Regions from separate parts of the Zoogloea sp. JDB1 genome, predicted to be linked through region 1. Evidence: predicted binding sites of a transcription regulator. Region 1 holds the regulator's gene; the other holds the start of a gene.
What was found. The regulator FNR, encoded in region 1, switches genes on or off when oxygen is low (the NO sensors DNR and NnrR bind a similar motif). The targets are predictions, from matches to a motif close to TTGANCTAGNTCAA.
Positions count from the first base shown of each region.

Region 2: cobA (uroporphyrinogen-III C-methyltransferase) is a predicted target of FNR. The motif match lies at 7,756-7,769, and genes of this name have one in related genera.

Region 1 is NZ_CM161496.1:5,041,131-5,056,609, forward strand. Features, by position in the region: gene AC1PPK_RS22865 (heavy metal translocating P-type ATPase) at 1-1,204, opposite strand, end outside; gene AC1PPK_RS22870 (universal stress protein) at 1,217-1,642, opposite strand; gene AC1PPK_RS22875 (sulfite exporter TauE/SafE family protein) at 1,670-2,377, opposite strand; gene hemN (oxygen-independent coproporphyrinogen III oxidase) at 2,490-3,884, opposite strand; gene fnr (fumarate/nitrate reduction transcriptional regulator Fnr) at 4,003-4,737, shown strand; gene AC1PPK_RS22890 (SirB2 family protein) at 4,757-5,143, opposite strand; gene AC1PPK_RS22895 (oxygen-binding di-iron domain-containing protein) at 5,215-5,955, opposite strand; gene AC1PPK_RS22900 (chemotaxis protein) at 5,963-6,586, opposite strand; tRNA gene AC1PPK_RS22905 (tRNA-His) at 6,747-6,822, opposite strand; tRNA gene AC1PPK_RS22910 (tRNA-Arg) at 6,870-6,943, opposite strand; tRNA gene AC1PPK_RS22915 (tRNA-Pro) at 6,971-7,047, opposite strand; gene AC1PPK_RS22920 (bifunctional acetate--CoA ligase family protein/GNAT family N-acetyltransferase) at 7,400-10,087, shown strand; gene AC1PPK_RS22925 (DNA-3-methyladenine glycosylase I) at 10,090-10,689, shown strand; gene AC1PPK_RS22930 (D-hexose-6-phosphate mutarotase) at 10,728-11,576, shown strand; gene AC1PPK_RS22935 (hypothetical protein) at 11,671-12,906, opposite strand; gene AC1PPK_RS22940 (Tex family protein) at 13,089-15,416, shown strand.
Region 2 is NZ_CM161496.1:612,771-628,249, reverse strand. Features, by position in the region: gene AC1PPK_RS02780 (AsmA family protein) at 1-1,112, shown strand, start outside; gene ahbB (siroheme decarboxylase subunit beta) at 1,256-1,753, opposite strand; gene AC1PPK_RS02770 (Lrp/AsnC family transcriptional regulator) at 1,750-2,229, opposite strand; gene ahbB (siroheme decarboxylase subunit beta) at 2,226-3,215, opposite strand; gene AC1PPK_RS02760 (cytochrome D1 domain-containing protein) at 3,230-4,408, opposite strand; gene AC1PPK_RS02755 (c-type cytochrome) at 4,411-4,758, opposite strand; gene AC1PPK_RS02750 (IMPACT family protein) at 4,910-5,521, shown strand; gene AC1PPK_RS02745 (c-type cytochrome) at 5,577-5,891, opposite strand; gene AC1PPK_RS02740 (cytochrome D1 domain-containing protein) at 5,954-7,675, opposite strand; gene cobA (uroporphyrinogen-III C-methyltransferase) at 7,828-8,733, shown strand; gene AC1PPK_RS02730 (transglutaminase family protein) at 8,986-12,366, shown strand; gene AC1PPK_RS02725 (circularly permuted type 2 ATP-grasp protein) at 12,516-15,044, shown strand; gene AC1PPK_RS02720 (transglutaminase family protein) at 15,052-15,479, shown strand, end outside.

The DNA.
Region 1 (15,479 bases):
GCTTGCCGCCCTGGGCCTGCTCGACGAGGCGCACGATGCCGGCCAGCAAGGTTTCTGTACCCACACCGGTGGCCCGGCAGCGCAATACGCCATCGCCATTGACGGTCGCCGCAAAAACCTTGTCGCCGGCCCTTTTGGGTACCGGCACGCTCTCGCCGGTCAGCATCGCCTCGTCCGCCGACGACTCACCGCTCAGCACCTCGCCATCCACCGGCACCGAATCGCCAGCGCGCAGCACGAAGACCATACCCGCCATGACGCGCTCGACCGGCATCTCCTGCAGCGCGCCATCCTGCTCGACCCAGGCGGTGGGTGGCTGCAGACGCAGCAGCGCCTCAATGGCCGCTGAAGTACGGGCCCGCGCCCGCGCTTCCAGCAGCTTGCCGAGCAGAACCAGCGTGATGATGCTGGCCGAGGCCTCGAAATACACGTGCAGATCATGGCGATCGAACACCACCACGACCAGGCTGAAGAAGTAGGCAACGCTGGTGCCCAGCGCCACCAGCACGTCCATGTTGGCACCACCGCCGCGCAGGGATGACCAGGCGCCCTTATAGAAGCGCCGCCCGATCCAGAACTGCACCGGCGTCGCCAGCAGGCCCTGCAGCCAGCGCGGCAGCCACTCCGCGTGATGGGCCGAGGCCTCCAGACCGCCGGAAAGCATGCCAATCATCTGGACCAGGAAAGGCGCGCTGAGCAGCGCCGAGATCCAGAACAGGCGCAGCTCGGCGCGGAACTCGGCCTCCTTGCGCTGCTTGTCGGCCTCCCGGTCGCGGGCGACGATGGGCGTTGCCGTAAACCCAGCTTTTTGAATAGCCGCGATGATCGCCGCCGGCTCGGACAGCCCCGGCACATAGCGGACGCGCGCGCTTTCCGCGGCGAAATTGACGCTGCCCTCCACACCGGGCAAGCGATTGACGACTTTCTCGATACGCGCCGCGCAAGCGGCACAGCTCATGCCGGACAGACTCAGTTGCAACGTCTGCGGCGCCACATCGAAACCGGCCTTGCGGATCGCCGCCAAAATGTCCGGAGCACCGGCCCCATCGGGCCCGGCGGCCAGCCGCGCCTTGCCAGTGCCGAAATTGACCTCGGCGCTGATACCGGGCAATCGGTTGAGTACCTTTTCGAGCCGCGTCGCGCAGGCCGCGCAGCTCATTCCGGAGACCGGCAGGTCGTAACGCACACCTGGCTCGTTCCCCATGGCCGGCTCCCCTCAGCCCACCAGCAGCACGGGCAGCGTGGCCCGCTGCAGCACCCGCGTCGCCACCGAGCCGACGAACAGATCCGCCACCACGCTGCGGCCATGCCGGCCGAGGCACAGGTAATCACACTCCAGCAAAGTCGCCTGATGCAGCACCACATCTGCCGGCTGACCCACGAGGATATGCGGCGTCACCGGCAAACCGGCTGCCTTGAACCGGGCCAGCGGCGCCTTGAGCACCCCCTCGCCTTCGTCCCGGTAATAGCCATCCAGGGCTTCACGGGCCACGTGGCGGGTTGCAAACTCGATGGGAATTGGCGGATGCACGTAAAGCACATGCACCTCAGGCACGCTCTTGAGTTGGTCCGCCAGCGCGATCACCTGATCGACGACGCGCTGGGCAACTGGAGAATCATCTACGGCCAGCAGGATTTTCATGATTCGCTCCGCCTTTCAGGAAAAGACTCAGAAATGGCAGACCACGCCATTCCACAGATTGCTGCCGAGGGTCGGCGTCGTCACCAGGCCATATACGCCGAAGGCCAGCACCACCAGTCCAGACCCTGTGCGCACCGCCCGGTTCCGCACCACGTCACGCAGACGCTTGAGCAGCATGCCGGCCAGCAGCAGGTTGGGCAGCGTACCGAGACCGAAAGCCAGCATCAGGCCTGCGCCACGCTCCGCGGAGCCGGTCACCAAAGCCGTCGCCAACACACTGTACACCAGACCACAGGGTAGAAAGCCCCACAGCAGGCCCAAGGGAAAAGCCTGGCCCACGCTGCGCGCCGGCAGGAAACGCCGGGTCAGTGGCTGGATGCGCGCCCACAGCTTGTGACCAAGCCGCTCGACACCGGACAGGGCCCGCGTGAAACCGGTCAGGTAGAGCCCGAGCGCCACCAGCATCAGGTTGGCGGCCACATACAGGACCAGCTGGATAGGCAGGATGTTGTTGAACAACAGCCCTACCGTACCGATCGCCCCCATCGCTGCACCGGCCAGCGTGTAGCTGCTGATCCGCCCGACGTTGTAAGCCAGATGCAGAGGCCAGTCACTGCGCCGCTGGCCGGGCAACTGGACGGTCAGCGCACTGACGATACCACCGCACATACCGACACAGTGGGTGCCGCCGAGCAGGCCGATGAGGAAGACTGCGAAGTAGCCAGTTTCGGGCATGGAGATTCAACCTGGACAAACAAAAACGCCCCGTGGGCAACACGGGGCGCGTTCCAACACTTGGCTCGGCATTCTAGCCCGCCCACCTCGGAGCGGCCAGCCGGCCGGAAGTTCAGATCACCTTGGAGTAGCGAGTACGCTCCCGGTCGGCGCGCAGGTACTTGTCGAAGACCATCGCAATTGCCCGCACCAGCATGCGGCCGGCAGGCAGCACGGTGATCCACTGCTTGTCGATCTTCAGCAAGCCGCCCTTCTCCATCTCGCGCAAGTCGGCGAGTTCGGCGGCGAAATACTTGTTGAAGTCGATCAAGTGAGCGATCTCGATGGACTCGATGGACAGTTCGAAGTGGCACATCAGCGCCTGGATGATCGCCCGCCGCAGCAGGTCGTCCGGCGTCAGCTCGATGCCGCGCAGCACCGGCAGGCGGCCCGTGTCGATGATGTCGTAGTACTCATCGAGGGTCTTCACGTTCTGCGCGTAGGTCGGGCCGACCTTGCCGATGGCCGACACGCCGAAGGCCAGCAGATCGCACTCCGCATAGGTGGAGTAACCCTGGAAGTTGCGGTGCAGGCGTCCCTGGCGCTGGGCCGTGGTCAGCTCATCGTCCGGCTTGGCGAAGTGATCCATGCCGATGTACACATAGCCCGCCTCGGTCAGGCGGCGGATCGCCAGTTGCAGGATCTGCAGCTTGGTCTCGCCGGACGGCAGCTGCGCGTCGATGATGCGGCGCTGCGGCTTGAACAAGCTCGGCAGGTGCGCGTAGTTGTATATCGACAACCGATCCGGCGACAGCGCCAGGATCTGCTCGAGGGTACGGTTGAAGCTGATGACGTTCTGCTTGGGCAGGCCATAGATCAGGTCTACACTGACCGACTTGAAGCCATGGGCCCGCGCCGCGTCGATGACGAGCTTGGTTTCTTCCTCGCTCTGGATGCGGTTGACCGCCTTCTGCACGTCCGGATTGAAATCCTGGATGCCAACGCTCATGCGGTTGAAGCCGAGTTCGGCCAGCAACGCAACGGTGGCTTCGTCCACCTTGCGCGGGTCGACCTCAATGGAATACTCACCGTCCGGCACCAGCGTGAAGTGCTTGCGGACCATGCCCATCAGGCGGCGCAGTTCGTCGTGGGACAGGAAGGTCGGCGTGCCGCCGCCCAGGTGCAGTTGCAGCACTTCCCGCGACCCGTCGAGCTTGGCCGCCTGCATGTCCACTTCTTTTTCAAGATAATCCAGATACTTGGCGGAGCGACCGTGATCCTTGGTGATGATCTTGTTGCACGCGCAGTAGTAGCAGATCGTATTGCAGAAGGGGATGTGGAAGTATAATGAAAGCGGTTTGCCGATTCCGCCGACAGTACGTCTCCCGAGCCAATGCTCCAAGGCGTCGGAGTTGAAGGCTTCGACGAAGCGGTCAGCGGTCGGGTACGACGTATACCTCGGGCCATTCACATCAAATTTGCGAATGAGCTCGGGATCGAATATCAGGTCTTTTTGTGTCGTGTTCATGGTGCACTTCTGTTGGTTGCGCTGAACAATCGCAGAATCGATCCAAAACAGTATTGACGTGGATCAAAGGGCTCCAAACGTTGGTAAAACCATCCAGTTCAGGTGATTGCGCGTGCAGATGAAATCGGTGATTCCGGTGACGGTCGTGGACATCAAGGTCGCGTGTTCCCAGTGCAATCTGCGGGAATTGTGTCTTCCCTTCGGCCTCGACCCCAATGAGATCGACCAGCTCGACGAGCTCGTCGGCAGCCGCCGCAAGATCAAGCGGCAGCAGCACCTCTACCGCTCCGGCGACAACTTCGAGGCGATCTACGCGATTCGTGCCGGCTCGTTCAAGACCGACGTGATCCTTGAGGACGGCCGCGACCAGGTGACCGGCTTCCAGATGACCGGCGAAGTCCTGGGCCTCGACGGCATCAGCACCGAACACCATTCGTGCAACGCGATTGCGCTGGAAGACAGCGAAGTCTGCGTGATCCCCTTCAACCGGCTCGAAGAGCTGTCACGGACGGTGGAGAGCCTGCAGCACCAGTTCCACAAGATCATGAGCCGCGAGATCGTCCGCGACCATGGTGTGATGATGTTGCTCGGCTCAATGCGCGCAGAGGAGCGGCTGGCGGCCTTCCTGTTGAACATGTCCCAGCGCTTCACTGCACGGGGCTTCTCTCCGTCGGAATTCCACCTGCGCATGACCCGCGACGAGATCGGCTCCTACCTGGGCCTCAAACTCGAGACGGTATCCCGCGCCTTCTCCCGCTTCCAGGAAGAAGGCCTGGTCGCCGTCCAGCAGAAGCACATCCGCATTCTCGATACGCCGGGCCTGAAGCGCCTGCTCAACCACCACTCAGCCTGAGCACCGCCGGCGCCCGGCCTCACAGCCAGGCCAGCCAGCCGAGCGGATTCTTGCTGACCGCCACCGAGACGATCCACGACAGCGTCGCCAGCGCACCCACGTAAGCCGCGGCGCGCTGCACACGCGGTCGCGTCGCCTTCAGCGCGACACTCCCCAGCCCGATATAGACAAGCAAGCCCAGCACCTTGGCCGTCAACCAAGCGTGCACGAAGGGATATTGGGCGGCCATCCAGGCCAGGCCGAGCGCACTGGCCAGCAGGCAGGAATCGACGATATGGGGCAGCACCCGCGCCAGACGGGCCCGCAACAGCGGCGAGCCGCTCAACGACCACCAGCCCCGCAAGGCGAAGCCACAGCCGCTGAGCACCACGCAGGTGATGTGAAAATGTTTGAGAGCCAGATACATGCCGCGCCTCCATTGTTCCGCGGCAAAGCTCCGGCTGCCGGCGGGCCCCGCAAAAACGGGGCCGCAACACTTTAGCTGCGCAGCACGCCCACTTCCAGTGCGGCGAACCAGTTGATGAATCGCTGCACGTCGGCACCTTGGTAAATAGCCCCATGCTGCGGCACCAGCATATCGATCTCCAGGCGGGAGACGCGCTCGCACCAATCGCGCTTGGCCCGGTCCGAGCCCATCCAGCGCTTGTGAAAACCTTCCGCATGGCGGATGTGGCGGGAGAAGTCCTGCACATACAGCTCGTTATGATCCGCCGGCAACAGGGCTGCGCCGACATCGCCCGAGAACAGGATCTTGGCCTTCGGATCGTACAGATGGAAATTGCCCGACGAATGCAGGTAATGGGCCGGAATCGCCTGCAGCTCAAGACCATCGAGACGGATCGTCACGCCCGAATCGGGGATCGGTACGAAAGTCGAATCCTGCCCGCCGAAATGGGGCAGAAAACTCTGCCACAACCAGCTCGTATAACACTTCAGGTCGGGCTTGAACTCCAGCCACAAGGCCAGCGAGGAAATGATGTCCGGATCCTGGTGGGACGCGAAGATGCCCGCCAGGCGCGTCGGATCGCACTCCGCCGACAAGGCGGAGAACACCGACGGAAAGATCTCGATCCCACCCGGATCGCACAGCAGGGCCTCCTCCCCGTGAACGACCACATATTCATTGGTATCGATGATGTAACCAGGCTTGGTGGTATCCCGCGCGATCGCCAGCCAGCGGTGATCCTCGTCCTGGTAGATGCAATGGGCCTGCTTCATGGGTTTCCTAATCCTTTACGAGGCGTTCCTTGCCGAGAACTTCGAGGGATCGCTTGATCTGCGCGATCACCTCGGCAAAATCCGTCGAGACCTGCATCAATGCAGCACTGAAGCTGCCGCCATAGGCCGCCTCGATCTTCGCAGAACGAGCCAGCACACCACCCAGTTCGACCAATTGCTGGGTTTCCTCGACCGCCGCACGCAAGCGCAGATCGAGGGAACGCAAGCGCACCTGCTGCTCAGCAAGCCGCGTGGCACCACGCCTGCGAGCCTCCCGCGCACCCGGCACACCGTCACCGCTGAGCCTCAAGGCCTCCGCCAGAATCGCTGCAATACGCTGCTGCTGCACGACACCGGTGACACTCCCGACCGAACCGGAAGTCATTTCCCTCAGGGATGCCATGTGGCGGGTCAGATCCTGGGCGAAGCGCCGCAACTCATTGGACAGCACACCGAACCCGAGCGCAGCATTACCCGCCCGCTTGGCGAGAAAGATCGCATTGAGGGCCATCAGATTGATGCGGAAGGCCGTCGCCACGATGGCCTTGATCTCCTCATTGACCCGGACGATACGGGCAAGCTCGCCGGTCCGCGGAGCAATCCCGTGAAAATTCGGTTCTGGCGCATTCATGTGGACTCTCTGGAGCAGGCAGACTGTAGTGGCTGATTAACGGCGAAGATGCAATCGGCTTGAGCCATTCGATGCGGAAAAGACAGCACCGCCCCAACTTCACGCCGCCGGCGCCGTAAACGAGAAAACCCGCTGACGAATCAGCGGGTTTTCTTATACTTGGGGCGACATACCGGGATCGAACCGGTGACACCTGGAATCACAATCCAGTGCTCTACCAACTGAGCTAATGCCGCCACTGGCAATCGTCGATCGAAATCGCCGATTTGAAACTTCCAAAGAGCCTGCCCGACAGGAATCGAACCTGTAACCCCCGGCTTAGAAGGCCGGTGCTCTATCCAGTTGAGCTACGGGCAGTTCGCCGCGGGCACTCGGGTCAAGCTTTGGTCGGGGTGGAGAGATTCGAACTCCCGACATCTTGCTCCCAAAGCAAGCGCGCTACCGGACTGCGCTACACCCCGAGAGCCGCGAATAGTACACACCTATCGGAAGCTCGTCAAATAAAATTGGCACGAATTTTCATGTTCGACGAAATTCGTGCCTGCGGGACGCTCCGGGTCACGACACCTCACATCCTCGTGTCACACCCCGAACGCATGCCTTCCGGGTAAGCGTTGCATGCGCGCAACAAATTGAATTCACACAAATTGACCTAGATCACAGCTTTCGTTGTGCAACGCAATAAATCAGTAGGATTACCAATACCAGTATCCCCACCGCAGGGTAAAATCCGGCCCGGCCCCAGACGCCCCGAAGCCCCGTGGCAACGGCAACCCAATAGCCGCACGATTCGCACTCACCCGAGTACCCATCATGAACGAACAGCACTACCTCACGCCCCTCTTCGAGCCCCGCTCCGTGGCCATCATCGGCGCCAGCGAAAGAGAGCTGTCCCTCGGCAACATTCTCGTCCGCAACATGCTGGAGGCCAGCTTCAAGGGCAAGCTGTTCACCGTCAATCCCAAGTACGACCAAGTGCTGGGCGTCCCCTGTTACAAGAGCGTCGAGGACATCCCCCAGCGCCTTGACCTGGCCGTCATCACCACCAAGGCCGACCGCGTGCCGGCCATCGTCGACGCCTGTGGGCGTGCCGGCTGCAAATCCGTGGTAGTGCTGCCGTCGGGCTTCTCCGACGCCGGTCCGCGCGGCCGCATGCTCGAGAAGAACACCGTCGAAAACGCCCGGCGCCACCGCATCCGTCTGCTCGGCCCCAACTGTCTGGGCGTGCTGCGCCCCGAACTCGGCCTCAACGCCAGCTTCGCCCACGGCGGTGCCATCAAGGGCTCCATCGGCCTGATCTCCCAGTCCGGCGCCCTCTGTTCGGCGATCCTCGACTGGGCCCGGCCCAACAACGTCGGTTTTTCGTCGGTCGTATCCCTCGGTACCTCGGTGGACATCGACTTCGGCGAGGTTCTCGAATTCATGGTCTCGGACGCTCGCACCGAGAGCATTTTTCTATACGTAGAAGGCATCAAGGACGCGCGCCGCTTCGTCAGCGCGCTGCGCGCCGCGGCCCGCGTCAAGCCGGTGCTGCTGATCAAGGTCGGGCGTCATCCGGCCGGCTCCCACGCCGCACTTCTGCACTCCGGAGCCACGGTCGGCGAGGACGCGGTGTTCGATGCAGCACTGCGCCGCGCCGGTGTGATCCGCCTGTACAACATGGGCCAGCTGTTCGCTGCCGCCAACGCGCTGTTCTCCCACTTCCGCCCGCGCGGCAACCGCCTGGCCGTGATCACCAACGGCGGCGGCCCCGGCGTGATGGCCGCCGACCGCGCCGCCGACCTGCGCATTCCACTGGCCACCCTGTCCGACGGCACGGTCGCCAAGCTCAACGAGATCCTGCCGGCCAACTGGTCCCACTGCAATCCGGTGGACATCATCGGCGATGCTGACCCCGAGCGTTACAGCAAGACCCTCGACATCGTGCTGGCCGACGAGAACGTGGAAGGCGTGCTGACCATCCTGACCCCCCAGGCCATGGCCCGCCCCACCGAAGTCGCGCAAAAGGTCATCGAGATCGAACGGGCTGCCGACAAGCCGGTGTTCACCTGCTGGATGGGCGAGGAGCAAGTGCGTGAGGGGCGCAAGCTGTTCGAGACTGCCGGCATTCCCACCTTCCGCACGCCGGAACCGGCGGTGGAGCTGTTCGGTCACATCTCGGCTTACTACCGAAACCAGAAACTGCTGGTACAGACGCCGAGCTCCCTGTCCTCCGACCTCAACCCACCGTCGGTGGAAAGCGCCCGCCTGGTCATCGAAACGGCCCTGTCCGAGAGACGCAAGAACCTCAACGAAATGGAATCCAAGGCCCTGCTGGCGGCCTTCCGGATTCCCATCGCGCAGACCGTCGTCGCCCGCTCTGCCACCGAGGCGATGGTGCTAGCCGAAGAACTGGGCCTGCCGGTGGCCATGAAGATCGACTCGCCGTCGATCACCCACAAGGCCGACACCGGCGGCGTGCGCCTCAACCTCAGCGGCCTCGCCGCCGTACGCTCCGCCTACCAGGAAATCCTGGAGGAAGTGAAGCGCAAGCGCCCGGACGCCATCATCAATGGCGTCGCCATCGAACCGATGGTCATCAAGCCCTACGGCCGCGAGCTGATGGTCGGCTCCTTCCGCGACCCGATCTTCGGACCGGTGATCACCTTTGGCGAAGGCGGTGCCCACGTGGAGATCCAGGCCGACCGTGCGGTCGCCCTGCCGCCGCTCAACAACTACCTGGTCAAGGACTTGATCAAGTCCACCCGCGTATCCACGCTGCTCGGCGAATACCGCAACATGCCGCCGATCAACATGGAGGCGCTGGAGTTCGTGCTGCTGCGCATCTCCGAAATGGTCTGCGAGCTGCCGTGGATCCGCGTGATGGACATCAACCCACTGATCGTAGACGAGCACGGCGCCGTCGCCGTCGATGCGCGCATCGTGGTGGACAACATCGCCCCCACCGCCGACCGCTATGACCACATGGCGATCCACCCCTATCCGTCGCACCTGATCACCAAGATCTCGATGCCGGAAGGCGAGATCACCGTACGACCGATCAAGCCCGAAGATGCGGATCTGGAAATCGAGTTCGTGCGCAAGCTGTCGCCGGAAACCAAGTACCTGCGCTTCATGAACACCCTGCGTGAGATGCCGCCGGCAATGGTGGCCCGCCTCACGCAGATCGACTATGACCGGGAAATGGCCTTCGTCGCCACCATCGAGGAAGACGGAGTCGAAGTGGAAATCGGCGTGACCCGTTACGCGGTCAATCCGGATGGCGAGACCTGTGAGTTCGCGATCGTAGTCGCCGAGGACTGGCAGCACCGCGGCCTCGCCCGGCGCCTGATGGGCGTGCTGATCGAGACCGCGCGCAACCGCGGCCTGCACGCGATGACCGGGATATTCCTGTCGAACAACGAACGCATGCTGAAATTCGTCGCCAGTCTGGGCTTCGTGTTGACCAACGACCCGGAAGACAACACCGTCAAGCACGGCATCCTGACCCTGCAGGGCTGACGATGAACAACGCCAGCCAGCCCATCCGCTGCGCCTGGTGCGGGGACGACCCCCTGTACCAGGCCTACCACGACGAGGAATGGGGCGTGCCGCTGCACGACGACCGAGCCCTGTTCGAACTCCTGACCCTCGAAGGCGCCCAGGCCGGGCTATCGTGGATCACCGTGCTGCGCAAGCGCGAGAACTACCGCCAGGCCTTCGCCGGCTTCGATCCGGCCGCAGTGGCCCGCTTCACCGAAGCCGATCAAGCCGCCCTCCTCGCCAACCCGGGCATCGTCCGCAACCGCCTGAAGGTCGCCTCCACCATCGACAACGCCCGTGCATTCCTGGACATCCAGGCCGAGTTCGGCAGCTTCGACACATGGCTGTGGCGCTTTGTGGACGGCCAGCCGATCCACAACGAGCTGCGCAGCCTTGCCGACGCCCAAGCCAGCACACCACTGTCCGACCAGCTCAGCAAAACCCTCAAGAAACGCGGCTTCCGCTTCGTCGGCACAACCATCTGCTACGCCTTCATGCAGGCCGCCGGCATGGTGAACGATCACACCACCGACTGCTTCCGCCACCGGGAAGTCGCCGCGTTATCATCGCGCCCTCTGTAACACTGAAGCGCCGGCCCCACGCGGCCGGCCCGCGAAACATGACCGACCAGATCGAAACCGCCGAATTGCACGGCCAGCCCGTTCTCAAGCTGCAGACGCCGGACGGCGCTGTCGCCCTGATCTCCCTGTTCGGCGCCCATGTACTGTCCTGGACACCCGCCGGCGGCGAAGACCGTCTCTATCTCAGCCCCAAGGCCGTCTTCGACGGCAGCACCGCCATCCGCGGCGGCGTGCCGGTGTGCTTCCCGCAGTTCGCCGGCCTCGGCCCCCTGCCCAAGCACGGCTTCGCCCGCAACCGTCGCTGGGCTGTTTCCAGCACCCGCGCCGGCAAGGACTACGCCGTCGCCACGCTGCGCCTCACCGACGACGACGCCACCCGCGCCCTGTGGCCGCACGCGTTTGCAGCCGAAATGAGCATTTCCATCGGCGGCGACCGCCTCGACATGGAACTGGAAGTGGAGAACACCGGCGACACGCCGTTCCACTTCACCGCCGCCCTGCACACCTACCTGAAGGTACGCGAGGTGGAGGCCTTGAGCGTCGATGGCCTGCGCGGGCTCGAATACCGGGACAGCGCCGACGGCGACCGGATCAAGAAGGAAACCGGCGTCGGCCTCGCCATCGACAGTGAAGTGGACCGCGTGTATCACGGCGCGCCCCGCACGCTGCTGGTACGGGAAGATCACCGGGCCATGGGCATCCACACCGAGAACTTCCCCGATATAGTGATCTGGAATCCGTGGGAGGAAAAGTGCGCGGCCCTCGCCGACATGCCTGCCGACGGCTTCCGCCGCATGCTGTGCGTCGAAGCCGCCGCGGTGAAGGAGCCTGTCGAGCTGGCTGCCGGCACCAACTGGTGGGGCCGGCAGACCCTCATCGCAATGTAAGAAGCAGCGGCCTCAAGAAAAGAAAACGTCGGGCAGCCCCAGCTTTCCTTGTCCCCGCGGGGGTGGGCTGGGCGCCGCCCAGCCCTGGGAGCGCTCAGTTGGCCGCCCGCACCGTATCGGCCACATTGCGGCCATTCACGCGGACGATCGCGAGGGTATGGCCGGAGCCATCCATCTCCACCGGCTCAATCGTCACGCTGCCCGAATCCAGCGCCCGTTGCAGGCGCTGGGTAGCATGCTCGGAGGTCATGCCGGGCTCACGTACATCGAGCCCCTGGACCCGGATCTTGCGACCGCCCTGATAGAAGGTCGCACCATCCATCGCATAAGCCCGCGAAGCGCCCCGCACCGGACGTGACGGCGTTGGTGTCGTCACTGCCAGCGGCGCATTGCCGGAAGACACGGCAGTACTCGCAGGCGGCGCCTGCGGCACACTCACGGGCACAGTTGGCGCAAGGACCGCACGGGGAACGGGAGCGGGAGCCGGGGCCTGAGCGGGCGCAGCCGGCGCATTGACCGCGGCGGCCGCGGCAGCCGCCGCTTCCGCCGCCGACATTTCCCCACTGGAAAAGCTGGACGGCGCACGTACGGCATGAACCTGGGGCGCAGGAGCCGGACGCGGCGCCGCAACGGCCGTCGGCGCAACAGGGGCCGGCGCACTGACCGGCGGGGGAATCACCACGCTCTGGCGCCCACTGGACACGGCCGGCGGCGGCACCGGAATCGCCGCGCGACGCTCCGCCGGCGGCAGCGGTGCCGAATTCGGCGTAAAGGCCTCACGCCCCAATGCCTCGCGCCCCGCCATCGGCGCATAGGCCTCCCGCCCGATGGCGCGGCCATGGCTGCGGCTAGGCGGCTTCGGCGGCTCGACGCGGGACTCGACGGTCTTCAGCGCGGCAGCCTTGGCAGCCGCCTTGGCATCCGGCGAAAGGGGTGCAGCGACCTGCGGCGTCCGCTCCTCCCGAACCGCCTTGCCGTGATGGCGGCGGTCATTACGCTCGGCCTTGCCCTTTCCCTTGCCCGCCTTGCCGCCTTTCTCGGCAACCGCGGCTTTGTCGTGGTGGCCGGCCTTGCCGGATTTCACCGCATGGCGCGGCGTTTCGGCCTTGGCGGCCTTGCCCGAGGCGGACTTGGTCGAAAAGGTTTTCTTGGATGCGCTGGCCTTGGCCTCGGAAGACTTTCCGGCCTTGGCGGTCTTTTTGGCCTCCGGCTTGGAAGCCGGGGCTGCCTTGTGAGCACCGGCCTTGGCCTGGTGATGGGCGGCAGAGGCTTCGCCTCCGGCCATCATCAGGCCCAGCGCCAGCGTCAGCGCGGCAATCTTGGGATTCATGCGGTGTGCTCTCCTGCTGTATCGGGTCGCCCCAAGGGGCGCTCCGACTGGATGTACGCGAAAACGGCAGTCTGCGCGACATGGATAATCGTGAGATTTTACCGGAAACTCCACCGGCTACGGACTTGCAGGCGCGGCTGCCTTTCTGCACCATGCGCCCTTTTTGAGGCCTTCCCCCGTCCATGCTTCTGCCGATCGAACAACGCATTGCCGCCGAACTAGGTGTACAGCCCCGTCAGGTTTTCGCTGCCGTGCAGCTTCTCGACGAAGGCGCCACCGTGCCCTTCGTGGCCCGCTACCGTAAAGAAGTGACCGGTGGCCTGGACGACACCCAGCTGCGCAACCTGGAAGAACGCCTCGGCTACCTGCGCGAACTGGAGGATCGCCGCGCCGCGGTAATCGCCAGCATCGACGAGCAGGGCAAGCTCGACCCCGCGCTGCGTGAAGCCATCGAAAACGCCGAAACCAAGCAGCGCCTCGAAGACCTCTACCTGCCCTACAAGCAGAAGCGCCGCACCAAGGCCCAGATCGCCCGTGAAGCCGGCATCGAACCCCTCGCCAATGCGCTTCTGGCCGACCCGACCCTGGTGCCGGAAAGCGAAGCCAGCGCTTACCTGAACGCCGAAGCCGGTTTCGCCGACACCAAATCGGTGCTCGACGGTGCCCGCCAGATCCTGATGGAGCGCTTCGCCGAGGATGCCGAGCTGATCGGCAAGCTGCGCGAATACCTGCAGGATCACGGCGTCGTCGCCTCGACGGTGATCGCCGATAAGGAAAACGACCCGGCCGCCGCCAAGTTCCGCGACTGGTTCGACTTCCGCGAAGCCATCGGCACCGTGCCGTCCCACCGGGCGCTGGCCCTGTTCCGCGGCCGCAACGAAGGCTTCCTGCGCCTGCAACTGGCCCTCGACTCCGACCCCACCGACGGCAGCACGCCCGGCCCCAACCCCTGCGAAGGGCGCATCGCCGGCCATTTCGGCGTCAAGGACCAGGGGCGTGCCGCCGACGCCTGGCTGCGCGAAACCGTGCGCTGGGCGTGGAGCGTCAAGATCTCCCTGCACCTGGAACTCGAACTGCTCGGCCAGCTGCGCGAGCAGGCGGAAGAGGAAGCCATCCGCGTCTTCGGCCGCAACCTGAAGGACCTGTTGCTCGCCGCCCCCGCCGGCGCCCGCGCCACCCTGGGCCTTGACCCCGGCCTGCGCACCGGCGTCAAGGTGGCCATCGTCGACCAGACCGGCAAGCTCCTCGACACCGCCACCATCTACCCCCACGAGCCGCGCCGCGACTGGGACGGCAGCCTGCATACCCTGTCCAAGCTGTGCGAGAAGCACAAGGTGTCGCTGATCGCCATCGGCAACGGCACCGCCAGCCGCGAGACCGACAAGCTCGCCGCCGACCTCATCAAACTGCGCCCCGAGCTGCACATGACCAAGATCGTCGTGTCGGAAGCCGGCGCCTCGGTGTATTCGGCGTCCGAACTGGCCGCCAAGGAATTCCCGGACCTAGACGTCAGCCTGCGCGGCGCCGTCTCCATCGCCCGCCGCCTGCAGGATCCGCTGGCCGAACTGGTCAAGATCGACCCCAAGTCCATCGGCGTCGGCCAATACCAGCACGACGTCAACCAGACCCGCCTGGCCCGCGCGCTGGATTCAGTGGTTGAGGACTGCGTGAACGCCGTCGGCGTGGACGTGAACATGGCCTCCGTCGCCCTGCTGACCCGCATCTCCGGCCTCAACGCCACGCTGGCCGCCAACATCGTCGCCCACCGGGACGCCAACGGTCCCTTCCCCAACCGTGCCGCGCTGCTCGACGTGCCGCGCCTCGGCCCCAAGACCTTCGAACAGGCCGCCGGCTTCCTGCGCATCACCAGCGGCAGCAACCCGCTCGACGCCTCCGCGGTGCACCCGGAAGCCTATCCGGTGGTCGAGCGCATCCTCGCCGACATCCAGAAGAACGTCCGTGACCTGATGGGCGACGCCCGCGCCATCGGCCAGCTGAAGGCCGAGCGCTATACAGACGAACGCTTCGGCCTGCCCACCGTGCAGGACATCCTGAAGGAACTCGACAAACCCGGCCGTGACCCGCGCCCCGAGTTCAAGACCGCCAGCTTCAAGGAAGGCGTCGAGGACCTGAAGGACCTCGCCGTCGGCATGATCCTCGAAGGCGTGGTCACCAACGTCACGAACTTTGGCGCCTTCGTGGACATCGGCGTCCATCAGGACGGCCTGGTCCACGTATCGGCCCTGTCCGACCGCTTCGTCAAGGACCCGCACACCATCGTGAAGGCCGGTCAGGTCGTGAAAGTGAAGGTCACCGAAGTGGATCTGCCCCGCAAGCGCATCGCCCTCACCATGCGCATGGGCGACCAGCCCCAGGCCGGCGGCCACAAGCCCGGCGGCGACCGGCGCGACGCACCGCGCGGCGGCCAGCGCCCGGCCGGCAAACCGAACCGCGAACCAGCCCTCGCCGGCTCGCTGGCCTCCGCCTTCGCCAAGGCCCTCAAGAAATAAGCCCGCGCCCACTCCGGGACGGCTAAAATCCGTTCCATCTGTTTGATTTTCCAGCGACGCCCT
Region 2 (15,479 bases), 1.2 Mb from region 1:
TCCGGCTGGCGGCGCGCCTGTTCCATCAGGATAAGCTATGGACGTTCCGCGACATCGACGGGCGGGTCGGGCGCACCGACATGGCCGGTACGCTGAGCATCGACCGCAGCGCGTCGCGCCAGCGCATCGCCGGTACGCTGCGTTTCCGCCGCCTGGACCTGGCCGACCTGTCCGGCTTCATCGGCGCCCGCCGCGAATCCGGGCAGGTTGTCGCGCCGCGGCCGGGCAAGGTCCTGCCGTCGCGGCCGCTGGGCCTGGAGAAGATTGCTGCGGCAAACGTGGACGTGGAATTCGTCGCCGACGAGATCCGCAGCAGCGGCCTGCCCCTCGACACGGCGGCGGGCCGGCTGCGCATCGACGATCGCCTGGTCAGCCTGTCACCCCTTAAGCTGGGGCTGGCCCATGGCCGCGTGGAAGGTTTGCTTGAGCTCGACACGCGCCAGGCCGTGCCGTCGGCCCACCTCGACGTGCAGGCGTCGCGTCTGCGCCTGCGCGACCTGATGCCCGCCGAGGACACCCGCAAGCTCACCACCGGCCTGCTCGGCGGGCGGGCCAAGCTTGCCATGCGCGGCGTGTCGGTGGCCGAGCTGCTGGGCAGCGCCGACGGGGAGGCGGCCTTCGTGATGGATGGTGGCAGCACCAGCCTGCTGCTGGTCCGCCTCGCCAACCTGGACGTGGCCAACGGGCTGATGGCCTGGCTGGCCGGTGGCCAGCGGGAGGACATCCACTGCGTGATCGGCGACTTCCGCGCCCAGGCCGGCGTGCTGAAGACCCAGAACCTGCTGATGGACAGCCAGCGCATGCTGATCCGCGGCGAGGGAACGATCAGCCTGCGCGACGAGGCCCTCGACCTGCGCCTGCGCGCCGCCGGCAAGGACGGCAGTCTGCTGGCCCTGCGCGGGCCGCTGAAGGTGGAGGGCAGCTTCGCCGCGCCGTCGGTGGCGCCGGAGCCGCTGCCGCTGGGCGGGCGCATTGCGGCCAGCGTGGGCCTCGGTCTGGTGCTGCCGCCGCTGGCCCTGCTGCCGTTGGTCGAGATTGGCGAAATTGGCAAGGGGAGCAGCCCCTGCGGAACGATGCTCGCGCGGGTCGGTGCGAAAGTGCGTCAGCCCTGAGCCGGCTTGGCGGTGCGTCAGCTGCAAGGGTCGGTTCGAGAGCAAGCCAGCGCCGGGGCCGGCTTCAGGAGATGCCGGCCTGGTTGGCCGGAAGGCATGCCTGGCTGACGGGCTTGAAGGTACGCCACGCGTGGTCGACAGGCTCAGCCGTCGCCGCCGATGCGCAGGCCGGTCTTCTTGAGGATGGCGGTGGAGAACAGTACGTCGCGGGCGCGGCAGGCGGCGCCGAGCAGCGTGGCGATCTCCTCCACGTGGGCCAGCACGGTGTCGCGGTCGCGTCCGTGCACCATCGCGAACAGGTTGTAGGGCCAGTCGGGCAGGGCCCGCGGGCGTTCGTAGCAGTGGGTCACGAAGTCCAGCCGGCCGACCGCTTCGCCGAGTTCGCCGATGCGGGCGTCGTCCACGTCCCATACCGACATGCCGTTGGCGGTGTAGCCGAGGGCGTAGTGATTGGGCACCGCGCCGATGCGGCGGATGCGGCCGCCCTGCAACATGGCGGCGAGCTGCGCCTTGACCCGTTCCGCATCGACGCCGAGCTGTTCGGCCAGCGCATCGTAGGGGCGCGGTACCAGCGGCAGGCCGGCCTGGGTTGCGATGATCAGGCGGCGCTCGAAATCGTCCGGGGGCGGGGCGTTGCTCATGCCTTCAGCCTCATGTCCACGAAGAACTCCCGCCGTTTGGGAAAGGCGAACACCGGCAGGCCGGTGGCGGCCTCGATGCGTGCCGTCGCGGCGGCGATGCCGTCCGGCGTCTCGGTGGCGAGCACGAACCACATGTTGAGGCGGTGCTCGCGGCGGTAGTTGTGGGCCACCTCGGGCAGTGCATTGACCGCCGCCGCCACCTCGTCGAAGCGTTCTTCCGGCACCGCCAGTGCGGCCAGCACGAAGCGCCCGCCGAGGCGCTCGATCTGGAACATCGGCCCGAAGCGGGTCAGCACACGTTGGTCGAGCAGGCGCTGCAGGCGGGCGAGGAGGTCGGCCTCGGTGGTGCCGAGTTGTCCGGCGACCTCCCGGTAGGGTTCGTCGCCGATCGGGAAGCCGCCCTGCAGCGCGTTGATGATGCGCCGGTCGAGTTCGTCGAGGACGGCCGGCGCCGGGCGACGGGAGGGGGCGTTCATGCGGCGGCGAGGCCTTGCGGCGCTTGGTAGCGGGCGCCGCATTGCTTGTAGCAGTCGGTGGAGAACAGCACCGCGTGCGGGAAGGCGGCCAGGCCGACGGCGTCGGCCAGCTCGGCGCGGCGCGCCTCGACGGCAGGGCGGGATTGACCGTGGATCATGCAGAACAGGTTGTAGGGCCAGTCGGGGGCGGTGCGCCGACGGTAGCACAGGCTCACCCCGTCCTGGCCGGCGAGGGCGTGGCCGAGGGCGCTGACTTGCGCTTCCGGTACCGCCCAAACGCACATCGCATTAGCCTGCCAGCCCAGTTCCCGGTGCCGCACGACGACGCCGAAGCGGCGCAGCGTACCGTCGGCAAGCCAGTGTTCCAGTGTGTCGAGCACGGCGTCTTCGCCAAGGCCGGCGGCGTGGCCGAGGGCGCGGAAGGGGCGGGCGACCCATGGCAGGCCGTCGTGCAGGGCGTCCACCAGGCGCCAGTCGGCATCGCCCAGCGGCTGGCGCGGGCTGGCCGCTGCGGCGTGGCGGGTGCGCCGGCCGTTGGCCAGGTCGAAGCCCAGGTCGATGTGGAATTCTTCGAGCAGTGGCAGCGCGATCGGTGGGCAGCCGGTGGAGGCGCCCATCTCGACCAGCAGGTCGGCCAGCGCGGCTTCGTCGTGGGCGCTGGCGACGAACCACAGGTTGTAGCGGTGCTCGCGCCGGTAGTTGTGATTGACGCCGGCAAAGGCGCTGACGATGCGCGCCACGCGGGGCAGCGCGTCGGTGGGCACGGCCATCGCGGCGAGGGTGCTGGCGCCGAGGCGGCGCGGCGCGAACACTGCACCGACCCGGCTGATCTTGCCGGCGTTGCGCAGGCAGGCCAGGCGCGCCATGGCTTCGTCGGCGCTGCAGCCGACCTGCGCGCCGACCGCCGCCCAGGGTTCCGGGGCGAGTGGAAAGCCACGCTGGAAGTCGTTGAGGAGCTGGAAGTCACGCGGGTCGGCGGCGATCATGGCCAGGCTCCGGGTCAAAAGCCGATGCGCTGCGCGCGGGACGTGAAGAAGATGCCCGACGGGGCGTCGGCCGGCAGCTCCTTGCGCACCGCGAAGCTGGCGGTGTCCACCACCGTGACCCGGTTGCTGTCCCGCGAGGACAGCCAGACCTCCTCGCCGCGCGGCGTGAATTCCAGGTGCAGCACCGCCTTGCCGGGGCTGAAGGTGTGGATCACGCGTTTTTCGACGGTGTCGATGACCTGCACCCACTCGTTGTCGGGGAAGGCGAAGTTCACCCATACCTGGCGGCCGTCGGGGCGGGCCATCACGAACACCGGCTGGCCCTTGACCGGGACGCGCGCCGTCTCCTGCCAGCTGCGGGCGTCGGCGACCAGCACCTCGTGGCGGCCGACGGCCGGCAGCCAGGCCTGCCCGGCGGCCAGCGACCAGCCGCGCAGGTGGGGCATCTTGAAGACCGGCAGCTTCTCCTCGCCGCGGCCGTAGCCGGACAGGATCTTGCGGCTGCCGGCTTCCGGGTGCCACAGGTCGAGCAGGGAGATGCCGTCCTCGCCGAACAGGCCGGCCAGGAAGTAGCGGCCGTCCGGGGTGACCAGTCCGTCGTAGGGCTGCTTGCCGGCCGGGTAGCGGGTGGTGACCGGCTTGCGCGGGTCGTTGAAGTCGCTGACCCAGATCTCGCCCGCGTCGAACAGCGCGTAGGCGAAGCGCTGGCCCGGCACGTCGGCCAGCCCGACGACGCGGGAGAACTTGCCCGGCGCGTATTCGGCGGGCACCTCGGCGAGCAGTTCCAGCGTGTCGGAGTCGAAGGCCTTGATGCCGCCCGGCTCGTAGTTCTGGGCGACGATCAGGCGACCGTCCTGTGATATCGAACCGCCGATGGAATTGCCGGCCTGGATGATGCGTTTGGCGATCCGGCGGGTCAACAGATCCACCTTGGTCAGCCCGCCGTCGCGGCCGAACACGTAGGCGTAACGGCCGTCGCGGGAGAAGACCACGTGGGCGTGGGACAGGTCGCCGAGGCCGTCCACGCTGCCAAGGCTGCTGTCGTGGCTGTGTTCGACGATCTGCACGCGGCCGGCGGCGCGTTCGATGACCACCCCGAGGTCGCCGGTACCGCGCAGCTCGGTGGGTGCGCTGGCGCAGGCGGTGAGGGCGAGGGCGGCTGCGAGGGTGCTGAGGGAGGAGAGGATGCGCATGGTCATTGCAGGCTCGGGAAGCCTTCCTTCAGGCGGGCGACGATCCAGCTGGCTTCCGCTTCGTCCATGAAGCGGTTCCAGCCGGGCATCGCGGTGCCGGGGCGGCCGTTCAGGATGGTGGCAACCAGGGCATCATCGGGCAGTTCGGCGAGCCGTTCCGGCAGCAGGGCCGGACCGAGGCCGCCAGCCAGGCGCATGCCGTGGCAGGAGCCGCAGTCCTGACGGACCATGTGTACCAGCGTCTGCTGGCGCTCCGGCGTCGGTGCCGGCTCGGCGGCGGGGGCGGCGCTCACCGCCAGGGCGGTCAGGCCGAGCAGCACGGCCACGTGGATCAACAACGAGCGGTCCATCGCAGAACTCCTTTTGACGACGCCCTCACAGTAGGTTGACCCGCCGGCAGGGTCATTGATGGGCATCAAGAAGGCCGGGCCGCCGTGCGCCCGGTCGGGCTTGGCCTTATCCTTGCGCCCTCGTTCCCGTGCCTGCCCTTGTTGTCGTCCGATGCCCCAGACCCTCGCCGCGCCCGCCCACAGTGAACTGCTGATCAAGAAGAGCCGCTTCCTCGGCTGCGTGCAGCCGATGGCCGACCGCGCCGAGGCCCAACGCGTGGTGGCGGCGCTGAAGGCGGAACATCCGGGCGCCGCCCACGTGTGCTGGGCCTTGCTGGCCGGCGGACAGTCGGCGGCGGTGGACGACGGGGAGCCGAGCGGCACCGCCGGGCGGCCGATGCTCGACGTGTTGCGCCACCAGGATCTGGAAGGCGTGCTGGCGACGGTGGTGCGCTACTACGGCGGCGTGAAGCTGGGGGCTGGCGGCCTGGTGCGGGCCTATACGGACAGCGTGGCGCAGGCGCTGCTGGTGGCTGAAAAGGTGGCCATCGTGCGCAGCACGTCCCTGCGTTGTACGGTGCCCTATGCGCAGGAAGGGCAGGTACGGCGGGCGCTGGAGGGCGTCGGGGCGGTGCTGCTCGGTGTGAGCCACGGAGAACAGGTCGAATTCGCCTTCAGCCTGCCCGTGGATGCGGCGGCGCAACTGGTGGCCCGCCTCGACGAAGCCTGCCATGGGCGTCTGGCGTGGCTGGGCGAGGATCCGGGGCAGGAAGGAAATGATTGAGGGGGCGCATGAATGCGCCCCCTCAAGTCACCCCATCCCCTGGTTACGAGCCTGCTCAGCCCTTCAGGACCCAGCCGAGCACGTCCTTCAGTTCGGCGTCGCTGATCTTTTCGGCCGGGTTGGGCGGCATCGGGATCTGGCCCCAGTTGCCGGAACCGCCCTTGCGAACCTTGTCGGTCAGCTTGGCGATGGCGTCGCCCTGGCCCTTGTACTTGGCGGCGACGTCCTTGAAGGCCGGGCCTACCAGCTTCTTGTCCATCGAATGGCAGGCCAGGCAGCCGGCCTTCTGGGCCGACGCAGCCGGGTCGGCGAAGACGCTGCCGCTGGCGGCGGTAGTCATCAGGGCGAGCAGCAGGAAGCGTTTCTTCATTTCTTGTCTCCTTGGCGAAGGCACCGCCCCTCGGACGCTCCGGGGGCGGTGGGGCAGGATGCTTAGTAGATGTCGTGCTGCGTGTTGTAGAGGTTGAAGTGGCCGGTCGGCGTGATGATGCGCGGATCCTTGATGACGGTCTTCAGCTGCAGGGTCTTGTCATCCACGACGACGATTGCCGATTCCTTGTTCTTGGCGCTCCACACCGAGAACCACACCTCGTCGCCCGCCTTGTTGTACTCGGGCTGCACCACGCGCTTGGCGCCGTCGTCCTTCAGGCCGGCCCATTCGCCGATCGGCAGGGTCTTGTAGCCGGCGGCCAGGTTGTTGACGTCATACACCACGATGGACTGGGAGATCTTCGGATCCGGGTTCAGCGGTGCGTCGGAGTACAGGTGCTTGGACTTCGGATGGCTCTTGATGAACAGCGCGCCTCCGCCCGGGCCCTTCAGTGACTCGACCATCTTCCAGGCGTATTGCGGGTGCTTGGCCGGGTCGGTACCGATCAGCGCGATGCTGTCGTCGCCCAGGTGGCCGGTAGACCACACCGGGCCGTACTTCGGATGGATGAAGTTGGCGCCGCGGCCCGGGTGCGGGATCTTGCCCACGTCGATGAGGCCGGCCAGCTTGCCGTCCTTCATGTCAATCGCGCCAATCTTGTTGGACTGGTTGGCGGCCACCATGAAGTAGCGCTTGCTGCTGTCCAGGCCGCCGTCATGCAGATACTTGGCGACCGGAATCTCCTTGGTGGAGACGGCATTGAGGTCGGTGTAGTTGACCAGCAGGGTCTTGCCGGTTTCCTTCACGTTGACCAGGAACTCGGGCTTGAAGTGGGACGCCACGATGGAGGCGACGCGCGGCTCGGGGTGGTATTCCTGATCGCCGACGGTCATGCCGCGGGTGGCCATGATCTTCAGCGGCTCGAGGGTGTCGCCGTTCATGATCACGTACTGGGGCGGCCAGTAGGAGCCGGCGATGGCCAGCTTGTCTTCGTAGCCCTTGAACTTGGAGGTCTCGACCGAACGGGCTTCCAGGCCGGTGCGGATCTCGGCGACGTTGTCGGGTTTCTCCATCCACAGGTCGATCATGTTGATCTTGGCGTCGCGGCCGATCACGAACAGGTAGCGGCCGGAGGCGGAGACGCGGGAGATATGCACCGCGTAGCCGGTCTTGATGACGTTGATGATCTTCTTGGTGTCACCATCGATGAGCGCAATCTCACCCGCGTCGCGCAGGGTGGTCGAGAAGATGTTCTCGATGTTGTAGCTGTTCATCTTCTTCTTCGGCCGCTGCTCGGGCGGAATGATGACTTTCCAGGTCGCCTTCATTTCCTTCAGGCCGTATTCCGGCGGCTGCGGAGGCGTCTGCTGGACGTAGCGGGCCATCAGGTTGACAGTGTCATCGTCGAATTCACCGGAGGTGCCCCAGTTGGGCATGCCGGCGGGAGAGCCGTACTTGATGAAGACCTTCAGGTAGTCGGTGCCGGCGGCCAGGGTCTTGTCCGGCGTCAACGGCTTGCCGGTGGCGCCCTTGCGCAGCACGCCGTGACAGCCGGCGCAGCGTTCGAAGTAGATCTGGCGTGCCTTGTCGAATTCCGCCTTGCTCATCGGCGGGGCCTTCGGGTTGATGTCCTGGTACATCTCCACGTTGGCCAGCGGCGATCCGGCCGCCTGGTACTTGGCGGCGGGATCGTTCGTCGATGTCTTCGGTTCTTCCGCGAAGGCGTGCGACAGGGCCAGCGGCAGCAAGGCCACGGCAATCGCTCCGGTTTTCCACATACTCATCGTGCATCTCCCTTTATGAACCCAACGAGCGGCCTATCCCGCTTGCGGCGAAGAGTGCGCTTCCGGGCTATTCCCCTTCCTTGACTCGGGTCAAGTTCGAAAAAGGTGGCCGGCTGATAGATTGCGGTCGTCATGATTCCGGGAGTTCCGCCATGCCTCCATCTGCCACCGCCAGCTTCGGCCTGCCTGCCGCCGGCACCCTGCGTGCCTTTGTCGACCAGCTCGTCGGTGGCCGCGGCAGCGCTCCGGCCGAGACGTTCAAGCCGCTTGCCACCGGCATTCGCCCGCCGGGCAGGGTGGCACTGGTCGGGGCCGGGCCGGGCGACCCCGAGCTGCTGACGCTGCGTGCTGCGCGCCTGATCGGCGAGGCCGACGCACTGGTGGTGGATCACCTGGTCGGCGACGGCGTGCTGGATTTCGCCCGGCCCGATGCGGAGCGCATCTACGTCGGGAAGGAAGCCGGCCATCACACCCTGCCGCAGGAAGACATCAACCGCCTGCTCGTCGAGCTGGCCCGCGACGGCCGTCGCGTCGTCCGCCTGAAGGGCGGCGACCCTTTCATCTTCGGGCGCGGCGGCGAGGAGCTGGAGGAACTGCTGGCCGCCGGCATCCCCTTCGAGGTAGTGCCGGGCGTCACCGCCGCCTGCGGCGTGGCGGCGTATGCCGGCATTCCGCTGACCCACCGGGATTACGCCCAGTCGGTGGTGTTCGCCACAGGCCATCGCCGCGCCGGCGAATCGGCGCTGGACTGGACGGCGCTGGCGCGCCCGCACCAGACCGCGGTGATCTACATGGGGGTCGGCATGCTGCTGTCCCACTGCGCGGCGCTGATCGCCCACGGTCGTTCCCCGCAGACCCCGGCGGCGCTGGTCGAGAACGGCACCACGCCGCGCCAGCGCATCGTCACCGCCACCCTCGAGACGCTGCCGGACAGGGCACTGCTTGCCGGCATCAAGCCGCCGGCGTTGCTGATCGTCGGCGAGGTGGTCAGCCTGGCCGGCAAGCTGGCCTGGTTCGACGGTGCCATGGCGGATGCCGGGACCGCCGTCGTGGCCTAGCGCCATAAGCTTCCGCGACCTTCTCACCGGGATATGCACATTATTGGTGCATATCCCGGTGTCCATTTTGGTGCGTGCACGGTGGGCTGTCGCCGGGTCAGCACGTCCCATCCCCGTTTTGATACTCCAAAAGCCTTGGTTTGATGCAGGATCGCAACATCCACGCAACAGGAGCGGCGTAAACCGCTTGGCGTGAAGCTTGCTAACTCAGACAACTAGTCTGCAAACCGCGCCCCAAGAACGGAGTATCCCGTGACCATCCATGTCGCCCTGAATCACCTGACCTCCTACAAGTACGACCGGCCGATCAACCTCGGCCCGCAAGTCGTCCGTCTGCGGCCCGCCCCCCACAGCCGCACGCGCATCCTGTCCTACTCCCTGCGTGTGCTGCCCAAGCCCCATTTCATCAATTGGCAGCAGGACCCGCAGTCCAACTACCTGGCGCGCCTGGTCTTCCCGGAGAAGGTCACCGAGTTCAGCGTGGAGGTGGACCTGGTCGCCGAGATGTCGGTGATCAATCCCTTCGACTTCTTCCTGGAGCCTGAGGCCGAGAACTTCCCGTTCGAATACGCCGGTGCCCTCAGCCACGAACTGGCCCCGTACCGCCTGAAGGAAGAGCTCACCCCCGAATTCAAGACGTACCTGGACGGCATCTCCCGCGACAAGACCCGGGTGGTGGACTTCCTGGTCAAGCTCAATGCCGACCTGCAAAACCACATCGGCTACGTGATCCGCATGGAGCCGGGCGTGCAGACGCCGGAAGAGACGCTCGCCAAGCGCACCGGCTCGTGCCGCGACTCGGCCTGGTTGCTGGTCCAGCTGCTGCGCCACCTGGGCCTGGCGGCGCGCTTCGTGTCCGGCTACCTGATTCAGCTGAAGGCCGACGTCAAATCCCTCGACGGTCCGTCGGGCACCGAGGTGGACTTCACCGACCTGCACGCGTGGACCGAGGTCTACCTGCCGGGCGCCGGCTGGGTCGGCCTCGACCCGACCTCCGGCCTGTTCGCCGGGGAAGGCCACATCCCGCTGGCCGCGTCCCCCGACCCGTCGTCGGCAGCGCCGATCTCCGGCCTCATCGACGAGTGCGAGTGCGAGTTCGAGCACCTCATGAAGGTCACCCGCGTGAAGGAAGCGCCGCGGGTCACCAAGCCCTACACCGAGGAGCAGTGGGCCGAGATCGAAGCCCTCGGCCATCTCATCGACGCCGATCTCGACGCCAACGACATGCGCCTGACGATGGGCGGCGAGCCGACCTTCGTGTCGATCGACGATCCGGACGGCGCCGAGTGGAATACCGAGGCGATGGGCCCGACCAAGCGCGTCCGTGCCGAAGACCTCTATCACCGCCTGCGTGAGAAATATGGCCCCCACGGCCTGGCCCACTTCGGCCAGGGCAAATGGTATCCGGGCGAGCAGCTGCCGCGCTGGTCGCTGACCTGCTTCTGGCGCAAGGACGGCCAGCCGGTGTGGACCAACCCGGACCTGATCGCCGACGCGTCGGCGCCGGGCGACGTGGATGCCGCCCAGGCCAACGCTTTCCTGGCCGGCATTGCCGAACGGCTGGCACTGGACCCGCGACGGGTCTTCCCGGCCTACGAGGATGCCTTCTACTACCTGTGGCGGGAGCGCCGCCTGCCGGGCAACGTGGACCCCTTCGACGCCCGCCTCGACGACCCGCTGGAGCGCGACCGCATCCGCCGCGTCTATGAGCACGGCCTGCCCAACCCGGTCGGCTACGTGCTGCCGGTCAGCCTCAACAGCTACACGGGCGACTGGCAGACCGGGCCGTGGTTCCTGCGCGAAGAGCGCTGCTACCTGATCCCCGGCGATTCGCCGGTGGGTTACCGCCTGCCGCTGGACTCTCAGCCGTGGGTGGCCAAGGGCGACTACCCTTACGTCAATCCGCCGGACCACCACCAGGTCTTCCCGCCGCTGCCGGAGTACGCCGCGATCCGCCGCCAGCTGCCGGGCGGCCAGACCGCCGTGCTCAACGCGCTGAAGGATGGCGAGGCCGGTTTCGGTTCGTCCGCCGCGGCGCGCGCCGCCGCCGCGCTGAAGGCCGCTCGCGACGCCGAGAAGCTGAGCCCCACCGACCGCAAGCCGGAGCCGTTCAAGTCCGCCGACTGGATCGTCCGCACCGCCATGTGCGCCGAGCCGCGCAACGGCACGATGCACATCTTCATGCCGCCGCTGTCGAGCCTGGAGAAGTACCTGGAGCTGGTCGCCGCCGTGGAGGCGACCGCCGAGGCACTCGGCACGCCGGTCGTCATCGAGGGCTACGAGCCGCCGTCCGACCCGCGCCTGACCCACTTCCGCATCACCCCCGACCCCGGCGTGATCGAGGTGAACATCCATCCGGCCAGCAACTGGGAAGAGCTGGTGGACCGCACCACCCACCTCTACGAGGCGGCCCACTACTCGCGCCTGACCACCGAGAAGTTCATGGTGGACGGCCGCCACACCGGCACCGGCGGCGGCAACCACTTCGTGCTCGGCGGCGCCACCCCGTCCGATTCGCCTTTCCTGCGCCGGCCGGACCTGCTGCGCAGCCTGATCTCCTACTGGCACAACCACCCGAGCCTGTCCTACCTGTTCTCCGGCCTGTTCATCGGCCCGACCAGCCAGGCGCCGCGCATCGATGAGGCGCGCAACGACTCGGTGTATGAAATCGAGACCGCCTTCCGCCAGTTCCCGAAGGCCGGCGAGGAGGTGCCGCCGTGGCTGATCGACCGCCTGCTGCGCAATCTGCTCATCGACGTAACAGGCAACACCCACCGTTCCGAGTTCTGCATCGACAAGCTGTACTCGCCGGATGGCCCCACCGGCCGCCTCGGTCTGCTCGAACTGCGTGCCTTCGAGATGCCACCCCACGCGCGCATGTCGCTGGCCCAGCAACTGCTGCTGCGCGGCCTGCTGGCGCGCTTCTGGGAAACCCCCTACCAGCCGCAGCGGCTGGTGCGCTGGGGCACCGAGCTGCATGACCGCTTCCTGCTGCCGCACTTCGTCGAGCAGGACTTCAACGACGTGATGGAGGACATGCAGGACCACGGCCTCGGCTTCAAGCCGGAGTGGTTCGCGCCACATCTGGAATTCCGCTTCCCGAAGATCGGCGACTTCGCGGTGCGCGGCATCGACGTGGAGCTGCGTGGCGCCCTCGAGCCGTGGCACGTGATGGGCGAGGAGGGGGCCATCGGCGGAACCGTGCGCTTCGTCGATTCGTCGGTCGAGCGCCTGCAGGTGAAGGTCTCCGGCATGTCCGACGACCGCTTCCTGCTGGCGGTGAATGGCCGCACGATCCCGCTGCAGCCCACCGGCACCGTCGGCGAGCACGTCGCCGGCGTGCGCTACCGGGCCTGGCAGCCGCCGTCCTGCCTGCACCCGACCATCCCGTCCCACGCGCCGCTGGTCTTCGATCTGGTGGATACCTGGACCGGCCGCTCCCTCGGCGGCTGCCAGTACCACGTCTCGCACCCGGGCGGGCGCAGCTTCGAGACCTTCCCGATCAACGCCTTCGAGGCGGAGAGCCGCCGCCTGGCGCGTTTCTTCCGCATGGGCCACACGCCGGGCGAACCGGCGGTGCAGGTCTCGCCGGTGGAGAAGGAGTTCCCCTTCACGCTTGATCTGCGGCGCTGACGGCGGCTTCCCGGTCTCTTCGGGGGGATTCAAACGTTGGGGGCGAACTCGTTCGCTCCCACGGTGGCCCCTGCCCGCTTTACCAAAATCAACAACTTCCGTGCCGTCCGTAGCACGGAGGTCCGGTCGGTGTGTGCTAGTTTCGCAAGATGTCCAGCTCCATCCTTGCCCATTACCCCTATCGACCCGACAGCTACGACGAGCTGTTCGGTGAAGATGGCGTGCGCCCGCACTGGCAGGAATTCCTCGATCACATCGACGAATCCAGTGCCGACACCCTGAAGCTGCGGGCTGCCCAGCTCTCCCGCGGCATCCAGCAGAACGGTGTCACCTACAACGTCTATGCCGACCCTCGCGGCACCGACCGTCCGTGGTCGGTGGATCTGCTGCCGCTGATCCTGCCCGCCGACGAGTGGCGCGGCATCTCGGCGGCGATCACGCAGCGGGCGCGCCTGCTCAACGCGCTGCTCGGCGACCTCTACGGCGCCCAGACGACCTTGTCCGAGGGCCTGCTGCCGCCGGAGCTGGTGTATGGCCACAAGGGCTTCCTGTGGCCGTGCTCCGGCCTCAAACCGCCCGGTGGCGCCTACCTGCACCTCTATGCTGCCGATCTGGCCCGCTCGCCGGATGGCCGCTGGTGGGTCATCGCCGACCGTACCCAGAGCCCGTCCGGCGCCGGCTACGCGCTGGAGAACCGCCAGCTGGTGTCGCGGGCCTTCCCTGACCTGTTCCGCGACATGCAGGTGCGCAGCCTGTCGGGCTTCTTCCGTGGCCTGCAGCGCAGTCTGGCGAACCAGGCACCGACCGACGGCGAGCCGCCGCTGACGGTGCTACTCACGCCGGGGCCGTTCAACGAAACCTATTTCGAGCACGTCTACCTGGCCCGCAACATGGGTTTCCCGCTGGTCGAGGGGCAGGATCTGACAGTGCGCAACGATACGGTCTTCCTGAAGACCGTGTCCGGTCTCAAGCGCGTGCATGCGATCCTGCGCCGCCTCGACGACGATTTCTGCGATCCGGTGGAATTACGTGCCGACTCGGCCCTCGGCGTGCCCGGCCTGCTCGGTGCGGTGCGCGCCGGCCGTGTGCTGGTGGCCAACGCGCTGGGTAGCGGCCTGCTCGAATCGGCGGCGCTGCCGGGCTTCCTGCCGGGCATCTGCCGCCACCTGCTCGGTGAGGAGATTGCCATGCCGTCGGTGGCCACCTGGTGGTGCGGCGAGGGGCCGGCCCGCAAGGAGGTGCTGGAGAACCTGCGCAGCCTGGTCATCAAGCAGACCTTTCCAGGCGGCGGCAACGAGGTCATCTTCGGCGACCAGCTCGCCGAGGACCAGTTCGACGAGGTCACCCGGCGCATCGAGGCCGAACCCTCGGCCTTCGTCGCCCAGGAACTGGTCAAGCTGTCCCGTGCGCCGGCCTGGGGCGGCGGCCAGCGCCGCAAGCTGCTGACCCGTTCGATGGGCCTGCGGGTCTACGCGGCGATCACGCCGGAAGGCTACAACGTGCTGCCCGGCGGGCTGGCGCGCGTCGCCGGGGTGGACAACACGCGCATCCTGACCATGCAGAAGGGCGGCAGCAGCAAGGACACCTGGGTGTTGTCCGACGGCCCGGTGGCCAGCTTCAGCCTGCTCAACAACAACATCCGCGTCGGCGATCTGATCAAGGAAACCGGCACCCTGTCGTCGCGTCTGGCCGAGAACCTGTTCTGGTGCGGCCGCTATGGTGAACGCTGCGATGCCGTCGCACGTCTGGCCCGCCTGGCCTTGTCGCGGCTCTCGGAGGGGCGGCGCTCGGAGCGTGCCGGCGCCCTGACGATGATGCTTGAACTGGCAGCGGGGGCCGGCCTGATCGAATCCCGAGTGGGTAACCTGCCGATCGCCAAGGCCGAGCTGGATCTGTTCCGCGCAGTGCTCGATCGCCGCTCCGACAGCGGCCTGGCAGCCAACCTGCAACGTCTCATGTGGTGTGCCACGCAGGCCCGCGAGCACTTGTCCCTCGACCACTGGCACGCCCTCAAGCGCCTGTCCTCTGAGCTGGAGGCCGCCCGCGCGACGGTCACCGATGTATCGGCGCTGCTCGAATTCCTCGATGGCGCGCTGACCACCTTCGTGTCCCTGTCCGGCTTCGCGATGGACAACATGACCCGAGACACCGGCTGGCGCCTGCACATCGTCGGCCGCCGCGTCGAGCGCCTGGACTACCTGGCCCGCACGCTGGCGCGCTTCCTGCGCGCCTATGGCGACATCAACGGTCCGTTGCAGCGGGAGCTGGCGGTGGAGGCCTTGCTGGAATTGTGCGATTCGATCATCACCTACCGTACCCGCTACCGCGCCCAGCCCGAGCTGTTGCCGGCGCTGCACATGCTGACGACGGACGACGGCAACCCCCATGCGCTGGCCTTCCAGGTGCGCATGGCCAGCAATTACCTGGCCCGTTTCGAAGCCGACGAGAAGGTCGACCTTGGCGTGGCCGAGCTGGAGGCCAGTTTCGCGGCAATCCGCGCCTTCCCGTGGGGGCGCCTGGAGGCAGTCTGTCCGGCCCTCGAGCGGGTCGATGCCAGCCAGCAGCTGGCCGGGCTCTTCGACCGTCTCGGCAGCGCCGGCCGCACCTTGTCCGACCGCCTGGCGATGCGCTTCTTCAGCCACGTCGGCCAGACCGGCCAGGCCACCTTTGCCGCCTGAAGGCCCCATGACTCGTTCCGCCGCCTACACCATCCTCCACGAAACCGAGTACGCCCCCTGCGGCGTGCCGGTGTCGTTGGCCCAGCACCTGCTGCACCTGATTCCCCGCGAGTTGCCGTGGCAGAGCCGCGAATCCGGGCGCATCGTTGTCGAACCGGACCTGGCCCACCTGACCGAGGGCGAGGACGCCTTCGGCAACCCGGTCGCCTGGCTGTCCCTCGACACGCCCCACGACGGTCTGCTGGTGCGCGCCGAAAGCCATGTCACGGTGATGAGCCGGGAATTGCCGGACCCAGAGGATTCGCCGCCATGGGAGACGGTGCGCGACAGCCTGCGCTACCACCCGGAGCCGCGCGATGCGGACTCCCTCGACGCGCTGCGTTACCTGTACGCCTCGCCGCGGGTTCCGTGCAGCGCCGCGCTGGCGGCCTTTGC